DNA from 2 places in the Nitrospirillum goiasense genome. Region 1 is predicted to be linked to the other one. Evidence: predicted binding sites of a transcription regulator. Region 1 holds the regulator's gene; the other holds the start of a gene.
What was found. Region 1 encodes LexA, which represses DNA repair genes until DNA is damaged. Its sites were predicted from a motif close to ATGTTCTANTTTGGTTC; they were not measured.
Positions count from the first base shown of each region.

Region 2: recA (recombinase RecA) is a predicted target of LexA. The motif match lies at 1,351-1,367, and genes of this name have one in related genera.

Region 1 is NZ_JAXQNP010000002.1:2,027,568-2,034,627, reverse strand. Features, by position in the region: gene trpD (anthranilate phosphoribosyltransferase) at 1-487, shown strand, start outside; gene trpC (indole-3-glycerol phosphate synthase TrpC) at 487-1,293, shown strand; gene moaC (cyclic pyranopterin monophosphate synthase MoaC) at 1,295-1,786, shown strand; gene ULB03_RS11915 (molybdopterin molybdotransferase MoeA) at 1,820-3,019, shown strand; gene lexA (transcriptional repressor LexA) at 3,172-3,882, shown strand; gene ULB03_RS11905 (ComEC/Rec2 family competence protein) at 4,029-6,065, opposite strand; gene gltX (glutamate--tRNA ligase) at 6,528-7,060, shown strand, end outside.
Region 2 is NZ_JAXQNP010000002.1:2,440,191-2,447,250, forward strand. Features, by position in the region: gene ULB03_RS13710 (DUF2867 domain-containing protein) at 1-84, shown strand, start outside; gene recA (recombinase RecA) at 158-1,234, opposite strand; gene ULB03_RS13720 (hybrid sensor histidine kinase/response regulator) at 1,645-3,660, opposite strand; gene ULB03_RS13725 (PAS domain-containing protein) at 3,657-4,157, opposite strand; gene flhB (flagellar biosynthesis protein FlhB) at 4,402-5,484, opposite strand; gene fliR (flagellar biosynthetic protein FliR) at 5,496-6,257, opposite strand; gene fliQ (flagellar biosynthesis protein FliQ) at 6,257-6,535, opposite strand; gene fliE (flagellar hook-basal body complex protein FliE) at 6,635-6,940, opposite strand; gene flgC (flagellar basal body rod protein FlgC) at 6,966-7,060, opposite strand, start outside.

The sequences.
Region 1 (7,060 bases):
CGAGCGCTGGGTGGAACCGCTGGCCCAGGTGCTGAACCGCCTGGGCACCGAGGTCGCCTGGGTGGTCAGCGGCGAGGACGGGCTGGACGAGATCACCACCACCGGCGCCACCCATGTGGCGGAATTGCGCCACGGCGCCGTCCGCCGCTTCCAGGTGACGCCGGAGGATGCCGGCCTGCCGCGCGCCCGGCCGCAGGACATCAAGGGCGGCGACGCGGCGGAGAACGCCCGCGCGCTGCGTGCCCTGCTGGCGGGCGAACGCGGCGCCTACCGTGACATTGTTCTGATCAATGCCGCCGCCGCCTTGATCGTCGCGGACAAGGCCACCACTTTGCGTGACGGCGTGGCCCAGGCGGCCCAGGCCCTGGACGACGGCCGCGCCGCCGCCAAGCTGGCGGCCCTGGTCCACCACTGCCCCCTGCCGCCCCCGGTGACGGAAGAAGCCGCCCCGGCAACAGCGGCGGCGAAAAACGAAGGAACCCGCTGATGAGCGATGTCCTGGCCCGGATTTGCGCCGACAAGCGCGACCATATCGCCAATGCCAAGGCCGCCCGCCCCCTGGCGGAGGTGGAACGGGCGGCGCGCGACGCCGGCCCCACCCGCGGTTTCGCCCGCGCCCTGCAGGCCAAGGTGGACGCGGGGCTCTACGCCCTGATCGCCGAGATCAAGAAGGCCAGCCCCAGCAAGGGCCTGATCCGTGCGGATTTCGATCCGCCGGCCCTGGCCAAGGCCTATCAGGAGGGCGGCGCCGCCTGCCTGTCGGTGCTGACCGACGTGCCCTATTTCCAGGGGGCGGATGAGTATCTGGTGGCGGCCCGCGCGGCTTGCGACCTGCCGGTGCTGCGCAAGGACTTCATGCTCGACCCCTATCAGGTGGCCGAGGCCCGCGCCCTGGGCGCCGACTGCATCCTGCTGATCATGGCGGCACTGGACGATGCCCAGGCGGCGGAGCTGTATGACGCCGCCACCGGCTGGGGCATGGACGTGCTGGTCGAGGTGCACGACGCCGACGAGATGCGCCGGGCCCTGGCCCTGCCCGGCGGCCTGCTGGGCGTGAACAACCGCAACCTCAAGACCCTATCCATCGACCTCGCCACCACCGAGATGCTGGCCGGCATGGTGCCGCCCGGCCGCCATCTGGTGGCGGAAAGCGGCCTGTACAGCCCGCAGGACCTGATGCGCATGGAGATCGTGGGCGCCCGCCGCTTCCTGGTCGGCGAGTCGCTGATGCGCCAGGCCGACGTGGCGGCCGCCACCCGCGCCTTGCTGGGCCTGGACCAGAAGGTCGCCTGACATGGCGGAGAACAGCGGCTTCACCCATTTCGACGCCGCCGGCCAGGCGGTGATGGTCGACGTCTCCGACAAGGCGGAGACGGAGCGCCTGGCCATCGCCCGCGGCCGCGTGGTCATGAAGGCCGAAACGCTGGCCCTGATCCAGGCCGGGCAGATGGGCAAGGGCGACGTGCTGGGCGTGGCGCGTCTGGCCGGCATCATGGCGGCCAAGCGCACGCCCGACCTGATCCCCCTCTGCCACCCGCTGGCCCTGACCAAGGTGACGGTGGACCTGACCTGCCTGCCCGACCAGAACGCGGTGGAAATCGAGGCCACGGCCAAGCTGAAGGGCCGCACCGGCGTGGAGATGGAGGCGCTGACCGCCGTCAGCGTCGCGGCCTTGACCCTTTATGACATGTGCAAGGCGGTGGATAAGGGCATGGTCATCGCCGATATCCGCCTGGTCGCCAAGGACGGCGGCAAAAGCGGCCCCTACCGCGCGGACACTCCCTGACCCCGCCCCCAAAGCTGTTGCCAAGGCCCGCCCATGATCCCCGTTGATGAAGCGCTGGCGCGCATCCTGTCGCACTTCCAGCCGGTGGCCGGGGAGTTGGTGGGGGTGGGCGAGGCAGTGGACCGTGTCCTGGCCGCCGACGTCGTCGCCCGCGTGACCCAGCCGCCGACCGCCGTTTCCGCCATGGACGGCTGGGCCGTGCGGGGATCGGACCTGGCCACCCTGCCCGCCACCCTGACCCGCATCGGCGAGGCGCCGGCCGGCCGGCCCTACACCGGCACCGTCGCCCCGGGGCAGGCCGTGCGCCTGTTCACCGGCAGCGTCATCCCGGATGGCGCCGACACGGTGGTGCTGCAGGAGGATTGCGACGACCTGGGCCACGCCGTGCGCGTGCGCGAGGGCACGCCCGGCCGTTGGGTGCGCGCCGCCGGCCTGGACTTCACCGCGGGCACCGTGGGCCTGAGGGCCGGCCGCCGCCTGACCGTGCGCGACGTGGCCCTGGCCGCCGCCATGAACCACCCCTTCCTGACGGTGCGTCGTCGCCCCCGCGTCGCCATCCTGGCCACGGGTGACGAGGTGGTGATGCCGGGCGAACCGCTGGGCCCGGGCCAGATCGTCAGCAGCAACGGCCTGGCGCTGGCGGCCCTGGTGCGGCGCCACGGCGGCATCCCCGTCAACCTGGGCATCGCGCCCGACGACGCCGACACCCTGGGCATCCTGGCGCGCGGGGCCGCGGGCTGCGACCTGCTGGTCACCACCGGCGGCGCCTCCGTCGGGGAACACGACCTGATCCGCAACGTGCTGGGCGCCCAGGGTCTGGAACTGGACTTCTGGAAGATCGCCATGCGACCGGGCAAGCCGCTGATGTTCGGGCGCCTGGGCGCCACCCCCCTGCTGGGGCTGCCGGGCAACCCCGTCTCCAGCCTGGTGTGCGCCGCCCTGTTCCTGGTGCCGGCCCTGCGGCGCCTGCAGGGCCTGGACCCGGCGGAACCGCACCGGGCGCGGGCGGCACTGGGGGCCCCCCTGCCCGCCAATGATCGGCGCCAGGATTACCTACGCGCCACGCTGCGCCCCGGCGATGGCGCCCTGCCCATCGCGACCACCTTCGGCCAGCAGGACAGTTCCATGCTGAGTCGCCTGGCGGCGGCGGATTGCCTGATCGTCCGGCCGCCCCACGCCCCCGCCGCCGAGGCCGGTGACACCGTGGACATCGTGCCGCTTGACGGGATTTAAGCCGCCAGCCGTGGAGCCCGCCCTAAATCTGTCATCGTCTGATGGTTTTTGATCGCTAACGCTTGACGTGGGCCGTGAACCAAAATAGAACATGGCCAGTACGTTTCGGGTTTGTTCCATATATAGCGGTTCGACGCAGCGAAGGGGGCGATATGCTGACGCGTAAGCAACAGGAGCTTCTGCTGTACATTCACCAGCATCTGGGTGAAGGCGGCGTCTCCCCCTCATTCGATGAGATGAAGGACGCTTTGGGCCTGAAGTCCAAGTCCGGCATCCACCGCCTGATCACCGGGCTGGAGGAGCGCGGCTTCATCCGCCGCCTGCCGCACCGCGCCCGCGCGCTGGAGGTGCTGCGCCTGCCGGAGACGACGCCGGCGCCGAAGAAGGCCGCCGCCGAGGTCGAACCCCGGTTCAAGCCCAATGTCATCAAGGCCGACTTCCAGGCCGGGCTGCCGGGCAAGGACCCGGGTGACGCCGTCGGCTCCGTGAGCCTGCCGCTGTATGGCCGCATCGCCGCCGGTCTGCCCATCGAGGCGCTGCGCGACAGCGGCAGCAGCATCGACATCCCCGTTTCCATGCTGGGCATCGGGGAGCATTACGCCCTGGAGGTGGCCGGCGACAGTATGGTCGAGGCCGGCATCCATGACGGCGACACGGTCATCATCCAGCGCTGCGAGACGGCGGAGAACGGCGCCATCGTCGTCGCCCTGGTGGACGCCGCCGAGGTGACGCTGAAGCGCCTGCGCCGCAAGAACAACTCCATCGCCCTGGAACCGGCCAACCCCTCCTACGAGACGCGGGTGTTCGGCGCCGACCGGGTGCGGGTACAGGGCCGCCTGGTCGGTTTGTTCCGCCGGTATTGATCATTCCCTGCCGATCTAGGCTGCGACTGCGGCCGCCGGAGCGTTTCGGGGAGCGTAAGCGGACTGAAACGCGAGGATAGCCAAGCCGCCGGATGGCGGTGCCCGGCACCTGAGGGGAAAACAAAGGTAAAACGGCCCTGGTGACATCAGTCCCAGGGCCGTTTGCTTTGCGGATCGTGCACCGTCTCGATGCGGATGGCGCCCCGCTCGAAATACAGGGCATGGGCGCCGCGCGCCGCCAGCACGTCGGGGCCGATGACCTGAGGGGCGTCACAGCCCGCGGCCGGCACGCGGGAGATGACCAAATCGGCGTTGTCGCAATCCTCCGCCAGGGCGTCCCGCGTCCAGGCGATGGCGACCAAGCGCCCCTCCGGCTCGGCCGGATCGCGCCTGTCCGGCCGATAGAGATCGGGGTGGTAAAGGCAGCCCAGGCTGTCGCAGCGCAGGCTGCCGTCATCCGTGCCCACGGTGGGCCAGGCGGGGGGCCGCCCCTCCCCGCCATCGCGCTTGCCCCAGGTCTCCACCTCGAAACCGCCGCCGCGCGAGGACGACAGCCACAGCTTGCCGCCCCCATCGCGCACCGCCACCATGGTGCCGCCACCCGACACCACCATGTCCGGCCGGGGCGTCAGCGGCGCCAACACGCAGCCCAGGGCGATGGGCGCCAGACCGATCAGGCGCCAGCGGCGGCGCCAGAGCATCAGCCACAGGCCCCCCACCACCATGAGACCGAAGGCCAGGTCGGACAGGGCGGCGCCGTGCAGGGCGGCCCCCGGCAAGGCGGCGGTGATACGGGCCGTCCACAGGATGCCCTGGCAGCCCCAGCCGATCATGTCGATGATCCAGCCCTCCAGGTGGAACGGCATGGCGACATAGGCCACCAGGCACAGCGGCATGATCCACAGCTCGGTGATGGGGATGCCGATGAGGTTGGCCAGCACGCCGTAATTCGCCACCTGCTGGAAGTGGTAGAGGCAGAACGGCATGGTGGCGATGGTGGAGATGATGGAGGTCAGGCACAGTCCCCCGACGAACAGCACCACGCGCCGCGGCCAGCCGCCCTCCTTGCGCCAACGGCTCAGCGGCTCGCGCAGCACCTCATAGGCGCTGATCAGCGCCAGCACGGCGCCGAAGCTCATCTGGAAACTGGGACCGGGCAACTGCTCCGGCTGGTACAGCAGGCAGAGGATGCCGGCCACGGCGATGGCCCGGGGGCTCAGCACCGAGCGGTCGGCCAGAATGGCCACCATGGCCAGCGCTGTCATGAGGACGGAGCGCAAGGTCGGCACCTGTGCCCCCACCAGCATCATATAGGCCAGGGTCGCCAGGATGGCGAAGGCGGCCGCCCATTTCTTGATGGCATATCGCAGCGCCACCCCCTCCCAGAGCGCCAACGCGGCGCGGGCGGTGAAATAGAAGATGGCCGCCACCAGGCTTATGTGCAGGCCGGAGATGGACAGGATGTGCTGCAGGCCGGAAACGCGCATGGCCTGCAGGTCATCAGGCGGAATGCCGGTCTGCTCCCCATTCAGCAGGGCGATGGCGATCATGGCGGGCGCGCCCGTCAGCCGTTCGGCCACACGGGCGGCGATCAGCTCGCGCAGGGCCACCACCCGGTCGTTCACCCACCCAAGCACGCCCACCGGCGCCGGCGCCACCACCTCCGGCGTTTTGAAGGCGAAGCCCACGGCGCCGATGCCCTGGTAGAAGGCGGAGCGGCGGAAGTCGTAGGCGCCGGGCTCCGGGCTGTCGGGCGGCGGGCGCAGGGCGGCCAGGATGCGAACGCGCGTACCCGCCGGCGGGGCCGCGTCGGTCGGCCGCAAGCGGATGCGTACGGCCGGGGGCGTCGCCTCCGCCGCCAGGCGGGGGATATGGGGATCGGCCAAGGTGACCCGTACGCCCTTGTCCAGGCGCTCGACATTGGCGACGCGGCCTTCCACGGGAACCGGGCCCAGGGGGCGTTGAAGAATTGGCGTCTTCAGCCAGGTGGTGCGCGCCTGCACCGCCGTGAACCCAACCCCCAAGGCCAGCAAGGCGCCCAGCGTCAGGCGCAGTGGCAGCCGATCACCCGCCAGCAGGTACAGGCCGAGAACGCCCAAGGCGAACAGCAGGCCGCTCCACGGGGGCGGTTCGCCCGGCAGGGCGAAATAAAGGGCGATTCCGGCCCCCAGGAAGACCGGCACCCAAAGGACCCACCGTTCGCGCTCTTCCACCAAATTGACATACGCAGATGCGACAATGCTGACTAACGCGCCGAGCACACGATGTGTGACGCGCATCACATCTGACGGGGGTGGCTCGGTTCCAAATTCGCTCCGCCCAGTAGTTAAATAGGACGGAACGCCCACGTTCCAATCCTGTTCCCCGCTACCGGGCGACCGGCCTGCGGGCGCAAGATTTGGAGGACTGCCAGTCTGTCCAGCGGGACCCGCCTCAGGGTGCATCTTCGTTCCGGGTGTGCTATCTCAGCGGCTTCCGCATCCTGGTGATGCGCCCTTGGCGGCTATCCTGCCGCCGGACCTTATCACCAGACATCTCGATAGTCGCGTCGCGTCGTCAACCTTTGGATGACGTCCCCTCGGGAGACCGTCTCCGAAGCCCCTGGCGAAGCGCCGCCCGCCCGCATGCCGGAGAGTGCGTTTCCCATGAGTGTCGTCACCCGCTTCGCCCCGTCCCCCACCGGCTACCTGCACATTGGCGGCGCCCGTACCGCCCTGTTCAACTGGCTGTACGCCCGCCATCACGGCGGCACCTTCCTGCTGCGCATCGAGGATACGGACCGGGCGCGCTCCACCCAGGCGGCGGTCGACGCCATCATCGACGGCCTGAGCTGGCTGGGCCTGACCTGGGATGGCGACGCCGTCAGCCAGTTCGAGCGGCGCGAGCGTCATGCCGAGGTGGCGCGCACCATGCTGGCCCAGGGCCACGCCTATTACTGCTATTGCTCGCCGGAAGAGCTGGAAGCGATGCGGGAGCAGCAGAAGGCCGCCGGCCTGCCGGTGCGCTACGACGGGCGCTGGCGCGACCGCGATCCGTCGGAAGCGCCCGCCGGCGTCGCCCCCGTCATCCGCCTGAAGGCCCCGCGTGAAGGCGAGACGGTCCTGCACGACAAGGTGCAGGGCGAGGTACGGGTGCAGAACAGCCAGTTGGACGACATGGTGCTGCTGCGCGCCGACGG
Region 2 (7,060 bases), 410 kb from region 1:
CTGGGGCGGACATACCTGGCGCTGATCATGCCCTTCCACCGCCAGGTGGTGCGGACCATGCTGAAGCAGGTCACGGCCCCCTGAGCCTCCTGCGGCCGAAATGGAAAAGGCGGACCGTCACCGATCCGCCTTTCTGCTCATCAGATGATCAGCCTGATCACTCGGGGCTGTCGGCGTCACCGTCTGCCTCGGGGGAGCCCACCATCATGGCGCCGGCCACCAGGCCGGCGTTGGCGCGGACCTTTTCCTCGATGGCCTTGGCGATGGCCGGGTTGGTGCGCAGGAACTGCTTGGCGTTCTCGCGGCCCTGTCCCACGCGCTGGCCGTCGTAGGAGAACCAGGCGCCCGACTTTTCGACCACGCCGGCCTGGATGCCCAGGTCGATCAGCTCGCCCACCTTGGACACGCCCTCACCGTACATGATGTCGAACTCGACCACGCGGAACGGCGGGGCCAGCTTGTTCTTCACCACCTTCACGCGGGTCTGGTTGCCGACGACGTTGTCGCGGTCCTTGATGGCGCCGATGCGGCGGATGTCCAGGCGGATGGAGGCGTAGAACTTCAGCGCGTTACCGCCGGTGGTCGTCTCCGGGTTGCCGAACATCACGCCGATCTTCAGGCGGATCTGGTTGATGAAGATGACCAGGCAGTTGGACTTGGAGATGGACGAGGTCAGCTTGCGCAGCGCCTGGCTCATCAGGCGGGCCTGCAGGCCGACGTGGCTGTCGCCCATCTCGCCTTCCAGTTCGGCGCGCGGCACCAGGGCCGCCACCGAGTCCACCACCAGCACGTCGATGGCGCCGGAGCGCACCAGCGTGTCGGTGATCTCCAGGGCCTGTTCACCGGCGTCGGGCTGGGAGACCAGCAGGTCATCCACGTTCACGCCCAGCTTGCGGGCGTAGGACGGGTCCAGCGCGTGCTCGGCGTCGACGAAGGCGCAGGTGCCGCCGCTCTTCTGGGCTTCCGCGATGGCGTGCAGGGCCAGCGTGGTCTTGCCCGAGCTTTCCGGCCCGTAGATTTCGATGATACGACCGCGCGGCAGGCCGCCGATGCCCAGGGCGATGTCCAGCCCCAAGGAACCGGTGGAGATGGCATCCACCTCCATCGACGCCTCCTTGGCGCCGAGCTTCATGATGGAGCCCTTGCCGAACGCGCGTTCGATCTGGCCGAGGGCGGCGTCGAGGGCCTTTTGCTTATCCATGGGTGTTTCTACCAGACGAAGTGGTGCCGACATCTTGCTGTCCCCCTCTTGTCGCATACGGCCAACGGGCGTTCAACGGCTGCGGTGAAAGGGAATGTACCTGCTATGTTCTCATTCGCCAAGGGCGAAAGTTTGCCATTTGTTCTTTTTTGTTCTTGTTATGATGCCCTCAAGGGCCGGGCGCCGGCATCCGCCGGCTTGGCTTCCTCGCTTTCCAGTCCGCTACGCTCCCCGGAAAGCTGCGGCGGCCCCGGTCGGGGCCTCGTCGCTGCGCTCCAGAGTCGGGTTATATTTCAATGCCCTCAAGCGCCGGGCGCCGGCATCCGCCGGCTTGGCTTCCTCGCTTTCCAGTCCGCTACGCTCCCCGGAAAGCTGCGGCGGCCCCGGTCGGGGCCTCGTCGCTTCCGCTCCGACTTGCTTCACGATCAGGCACTTGAGCGCGCTCACCTTGGATTCGCGGGCTCCTGCCCCGGGCGCGGCGGCCCTTCCATCACGTCCTTCACCTTGGCGGCCAGTTGCTTCAGGCTGAAGGGCTTGGGCAGGAAGTCGACCACGGCGCCGTCCTTCAGGGAATGGCGGAAGCGGTCCTCGGCATAGCCGGAGATGAAGATGACCTTCACGTCAGGGCGGAAGCGGCGCACCTGCTCGATCAGGGTGGGGCCGTCCATCTGGGGCATGACCACGTCGCTGACGATCAGGTCCACCTCCCCGCCCCGGGCGCCTTGCAGCAGGTCCAGCGCCTCCTCCCCGCTGCGCGCCTCCAGCACGGTATAGCCCTTGTTGCGCAGGGCGCGGGCGCCGAAGACGCGCACGGCGTCCTCATCCTCCACCAGCAGGACCGTGCCGATGCCGGTGAGGTCGGCGGCGCCCTTGTCCTTGGCCTCCTCCGCCGGGGCGGCCTGGGCCAGGGCCTTCTCATCCAGGCGCGGCAGGTGGATGGAGAACTTGGCCCCCTCCCCCGGCTTGCTCTCCACGAAGACGAAGCCGCCCGTCTGGCGCACGATGCCATAGACGGTGGACAGGCCCAGCCCCGTGCCCGACCCCACCTCCTTGGTGGAGAAGAAGGGCTCGAAGATGCGTTGCAGGTTTTCCGGCGGGATGCCGATGCCGGTGTCGATCACCTCCACCACCACCCAGTCACCGGGCGGCATCTCCTCCGTCTCATGACGGATGGGCTCGGTGGTGTGCAGGTTGCCGGTGACGATGGTCAGCCGCCCGCCTTTGGGCATGGCGTCGCGGGCGTTGACCGCCAGGTTGATGATGACCTGTTCCAACTGCCCCTGGTCCACCCGCACCAGGCCGGTGTCGCGGCCGTGCAGCATGCGCAGCTCGATATTCTCACCGATCAGGCGGCGCAGCAGGTTGGACAGTTCCGCCAGCACGTCGGTGATGCTCAGCACCCGGGGCTGCAGGGTCTGCTGGCGGGAGAAGGCCAGCAACTGGCGCACCAGGTTGGCGGCGCGGTTGGCGTTCTGCTTGATCTGCATGATGTCGCTGAACGACTGGTCACCCGGCTTGTGCCGCAGCAGCAGCAGGTCGCAGAAGCCGATCATGGCCGTCAGCAGATTGTTGAAGTCATGCGCCACGCCGCCGGCCAACTGGCCGATGGCCTGCATCTTCTGCGACTGGACGAACTGCGCCTCCAGGTTCTTTTGCGCGGTCATGTCCACCAGGTGAAGGATCAGGCCGCGGTCGCCATCGCCATCCCCGTCGAAGCGGCGGGAATAGACATGGACCACGGGCCCCTGGGCACCGCGCAGCCGCGCCTCCACCGGCGTCCCGGCCTGGCTGCGCCCCTCCAGCACGTCGGCCAAGCGGGCCATGAGGTTGGCGCGGTGTTCCTGCTGGAACAGGCTGGCGATGGGCTCCCCCTGCACATCGCCCAGGCGCAGGTCGGCCATGGCGAGGAAGGTGGGGTTGCATTCCGCCAGCCGGAACTCCCCATCCACGAAGGCGAAGCCGGTGGGCGCGAACTGGAAGAAGCGCTGGAAGCGCTGCTCGGCCCGGCGCAGCTCCTCCTCCCGCGCCGTCTCGCGGGTCAGGTCGCCCAGGAAGATCAGGGTGCCGCCGGGGGACACGGCCACATGCAGGACGCTGGCGCGCAAGGGGGCCGCGCGGGCCGCCGCCAGATCCACTTCCGCCATACCGGCCAGGCGCTCGGGAAACAGCTCCCCCTGCGGCGGGGTGGCCAGCAGGTCGCGCAGATGGCGGCTGCCGTCCTCCAGCCCATCGCGGCCCAGGCCCAGCCAATCGGCCAGGGTGAGGTTCACGCGCAGCAGCGTGCCAGCCCCATCGACCAGCAGAACGCCCAGGGGCGCCAGATCCCACAGCTCACGCCAGGGATGGCCGCCGGCCGCAGGCACGGCGCCACCGCTGCGCACCCGCCATTCCACCAGGCCGGGCCGCCTGGCCACGGTCAAGGGCCGCGCCGTCACCAGGCAGGGCGCCAGCCGGATCATGCCCCCACCCGGGCCAACCGCTGGGCCACCCATAGTGCCGCCCGCTGGCCCCCCCGCTGGGCCGCCGGGGGTATCGTCAACGAAGACGACGGGCGCCTCCCCCCTTCGCCCCGGCGCGCCGCCTCCTGCACCTCCTCCAGGCGCTGGGCGTCGGCGTCCGCGCGGCAGCGCCGGGCCAGGATGTCGACGACACGCCCCCCATCCGCGCCATCGGCAGGCCTGGCCAGCGCGGCGAAGGCGCCATTGGCGGCGAGAACCCGTCCATCCGCCCCCGCCACGGCCAGGGCCTCCGGCACCGCCTCCACCACGGCGCGCAGCACAGCGGTATGCGCCGTGGTCTGCCGCAACCAGAGAACACCCAACAGGGCCATCAACAGGAAAGCGCCGGCTGCGACCAGGGCGACCGCTAAAGCCAGGGGATGGTCCAACACCCCCCAAGCCAGGGCGGCCGCCAGCAACAGGGCCGCGACCATCAAGGCCCCCCCCGCCACAAGCATCAGCCCCACCTGCGCCGGGCCAACGCCTGTGCCGCCCTCCGGGCTTTCCGGCGGCGGCACGGGCGGGGGAACGAGGGGCGGGAGGGGAAGGCGGGCACCGACAAGCACCTCTGAATCGGAAGGGCCCGATCCTACCAGTCCCGGTCCCCCGGGACGAGATGCCGGACGGAAATAAATTTGAATCAATAAAGGTCGGGTGGTGGGGAACGTCCAGCCGCCCCACCTCGTCATCCGCGGAGCGGAATTAGCGCTTGGGGAAGGTCTTCTTCTTCAGCTTGAAGACATAAGAGATGACCTGGGCCACCGCCTTGTAATGCTCCGCCGGGATTTCCTCATCCACCTCGGCGCTGGCATAGAGGGCGCGGGCCAGGGGCGGGTTGGGCACCAGGGGAATGCCATGTTCCTCCGCCAGTTCGCGGATGCGGGCGGCGATGAAGTCCACGCCCTTGGCCACCACCATGGGCGCCCCCATGCTGAGGGGGTCATACTTCAGCGCGATGGCGTAGTGGGTGGGGTTGGTCACCACCACGTCGGCCTTGGGCACGTTCTCCATCATGCGGTTGCGGGCGCGCTGCATGCGCAAGGCGCGGATCTTGCCCTTGATCAGCGGGTCGCCTTCGGTCTGCTTGTGCTCGTCCTTCACTTCCTGCTTGGTCATGCGCATGTCGCGCATGAACTTCCAGCGCTGATACCACCAGTCAGCACCGGCCAGCAGGCCCAGCGCCACCAGCACGCGGAAGATCAGGCCCACCGCCTGGCTCTTGGTCTCGTTCACCAGGCCCATCAGCGGCATGCCGATGAAATGGTCCACGGAATGGGCCAGCGGGAACAGGCCGGGCAGCACCACCACCGACACCACCACCAGCTTGACCAGCGACTTGGCGAATTCCAGCAGGTTGGCGACCTTGAACTTGTTCAGCAGGTTGGTGACGAGGTTGAAACGGTTGAGGTCGAAGCTCAGCACCCGCTCGAAGCTGAAGACGAACCCGACCTGGAGGAAGGAGCCAAGGACGGCGGCGATGACCAGCAGGGCGAAGGGCACCGACATGGCGACCCCCACCTGGCCCAGCAACTCGGTCAGCAGGTGCCCCAGGCCCCCCCTGTCCACCGGCAGGGTTTCCGGCCGTTCTATGAAAGGGACCAGCACCGTGTGGATGCGCCCGAAAGTCCAGGGCAGCACGCTGACCACCATCACCAGGATGGCACCCAGCATGAAGAGGTGCGGCACCTCTTGCGATTTGGGGATGTTGCCCTTGGAGCGGGCGTCCGTCAGCCGTTTGCCTGTCGGCTCTTCTGTTTTGGAATTTGGATCCTGGTCTTCCGACATGGCCCCGCCCCTTACGACGACAGGAAGGGCATCATCTGCCCCTGGAAGGCGCGCAGCCAGTAGACCATGAGCCCCGACAGGCTGCCACCCAGCAGCAGCAGGCCCAGGACGATCTGCAGGGGCTGTGTCACGAAGAAGACCTGGATGGAGGGCACCAGCCGCGCCACCAGGCCCATGCCCAGGAAGAACAGCAGGCCGATGATGACGAAGGGGGCCGACATCTGCAGGCCGATGCTGAAGCTTTCCGAGAAGATGCGCGTCAGATGCTCGGTGAAATCACCCAGCGGGATGGCCCCGCCCGGGGGGAACAGGCTGTAGCTCTGCACCGCCGCCAGGATCAGCATGTGGTGCATGTCGGTGGCGAACAGCAGCAGCAGGCCCAGAATGCCCAGGATGGAGTTCACCACCGTGCTCTGCTGTGACATGGCCGGGTTGAAGGCCTGGGCGGAGCTGAGGCCGACATGGTTGGCGATCAGGCTGCCGGCCGTTTCCAGGGCGCCCATCATGGTGCGGGCGATGGTGCCGATGAAGATGCCGATCAGCGCCTCCCCCGCGATGAGCACGGCCATATTGGCCGGCTGCGCCGGTTCCGGCGGCAGGGTCCCGCCCACGGCGGGCGCCACCGCCAGGGCCACGATCAGGCCGAACAGCAGGCGGATGCGGGTGGAGACGAAGGTTTCGCCCACGGTGGGCATGATGAGGAAGGCCGCCCCCAGCCGGACGAACACCATGAGATAGGTGTAGAGCTGGCTGAGGAGGAGGGTCTGCAACATCACTCGTTGCCCGTCCCAACCCCGACGATCTTGTCCATGATGCCCTCGGTGAAGGTCACCATGTGGTGCAGCATGAAGGGCGCGAAGAACACCAGGGCCACGAACATGGCGATGATCTTGGGCACGAAGGTCAGCGTCTGTTCCTGGATCTGGGTCAGCGCCTGGAACAGCGAGATGGCCAGGCCCACCACCATGGACACGGCCATGACGGGTCCGCTGACGATGATGACCGTCAGCAGCGATTGGCGCACGAGTTCGATGATTTCCTGTTCGTTCATGCGCACGATCCGGCAAGCGCGGGCCCGCCGATGGGCCAGCCCCTCAAGATACCCCAATAGACGCCAGGGCGCGGGCCGGGCGCAAGCCCCGCCGCCGCCTCACATCGGCATGCGCATGATTTCCTGGTAGGCGGAGATGACCTTGTCGCGCACGGCGGTCACCGCCTGCAGCGTCACCTCGGCGTTGCTGACGGCGTTCACCACGTCGGTCAGGTCGGCCTTACCCAGGACGCCGGCCGCCGTCATGCGTTCCCCCTGGTGCATCGTGTCGACGGCGTCCACCGCCGCCTGCTTCATCAGCTCGCCAAAGCTGGGGCCGGCGGCGGGGGCGGCCATGCCGGGGCCGGCCCCCTGGCGGGCGGTGTTGGCGTAGGCGGCGATCGCGCTGGGAAGGGGAATGGCCATCGTGGAAATCAGCTCCTAAGCCCGCTCAGTTGCGCAGCAGGTCTATGGTCTTGGTCAGCATGGTGCGGGTGGCGTCTATGACGCCCAGGTTGGCCTCGTAGGAGCGCTGGGCCTCGCGCA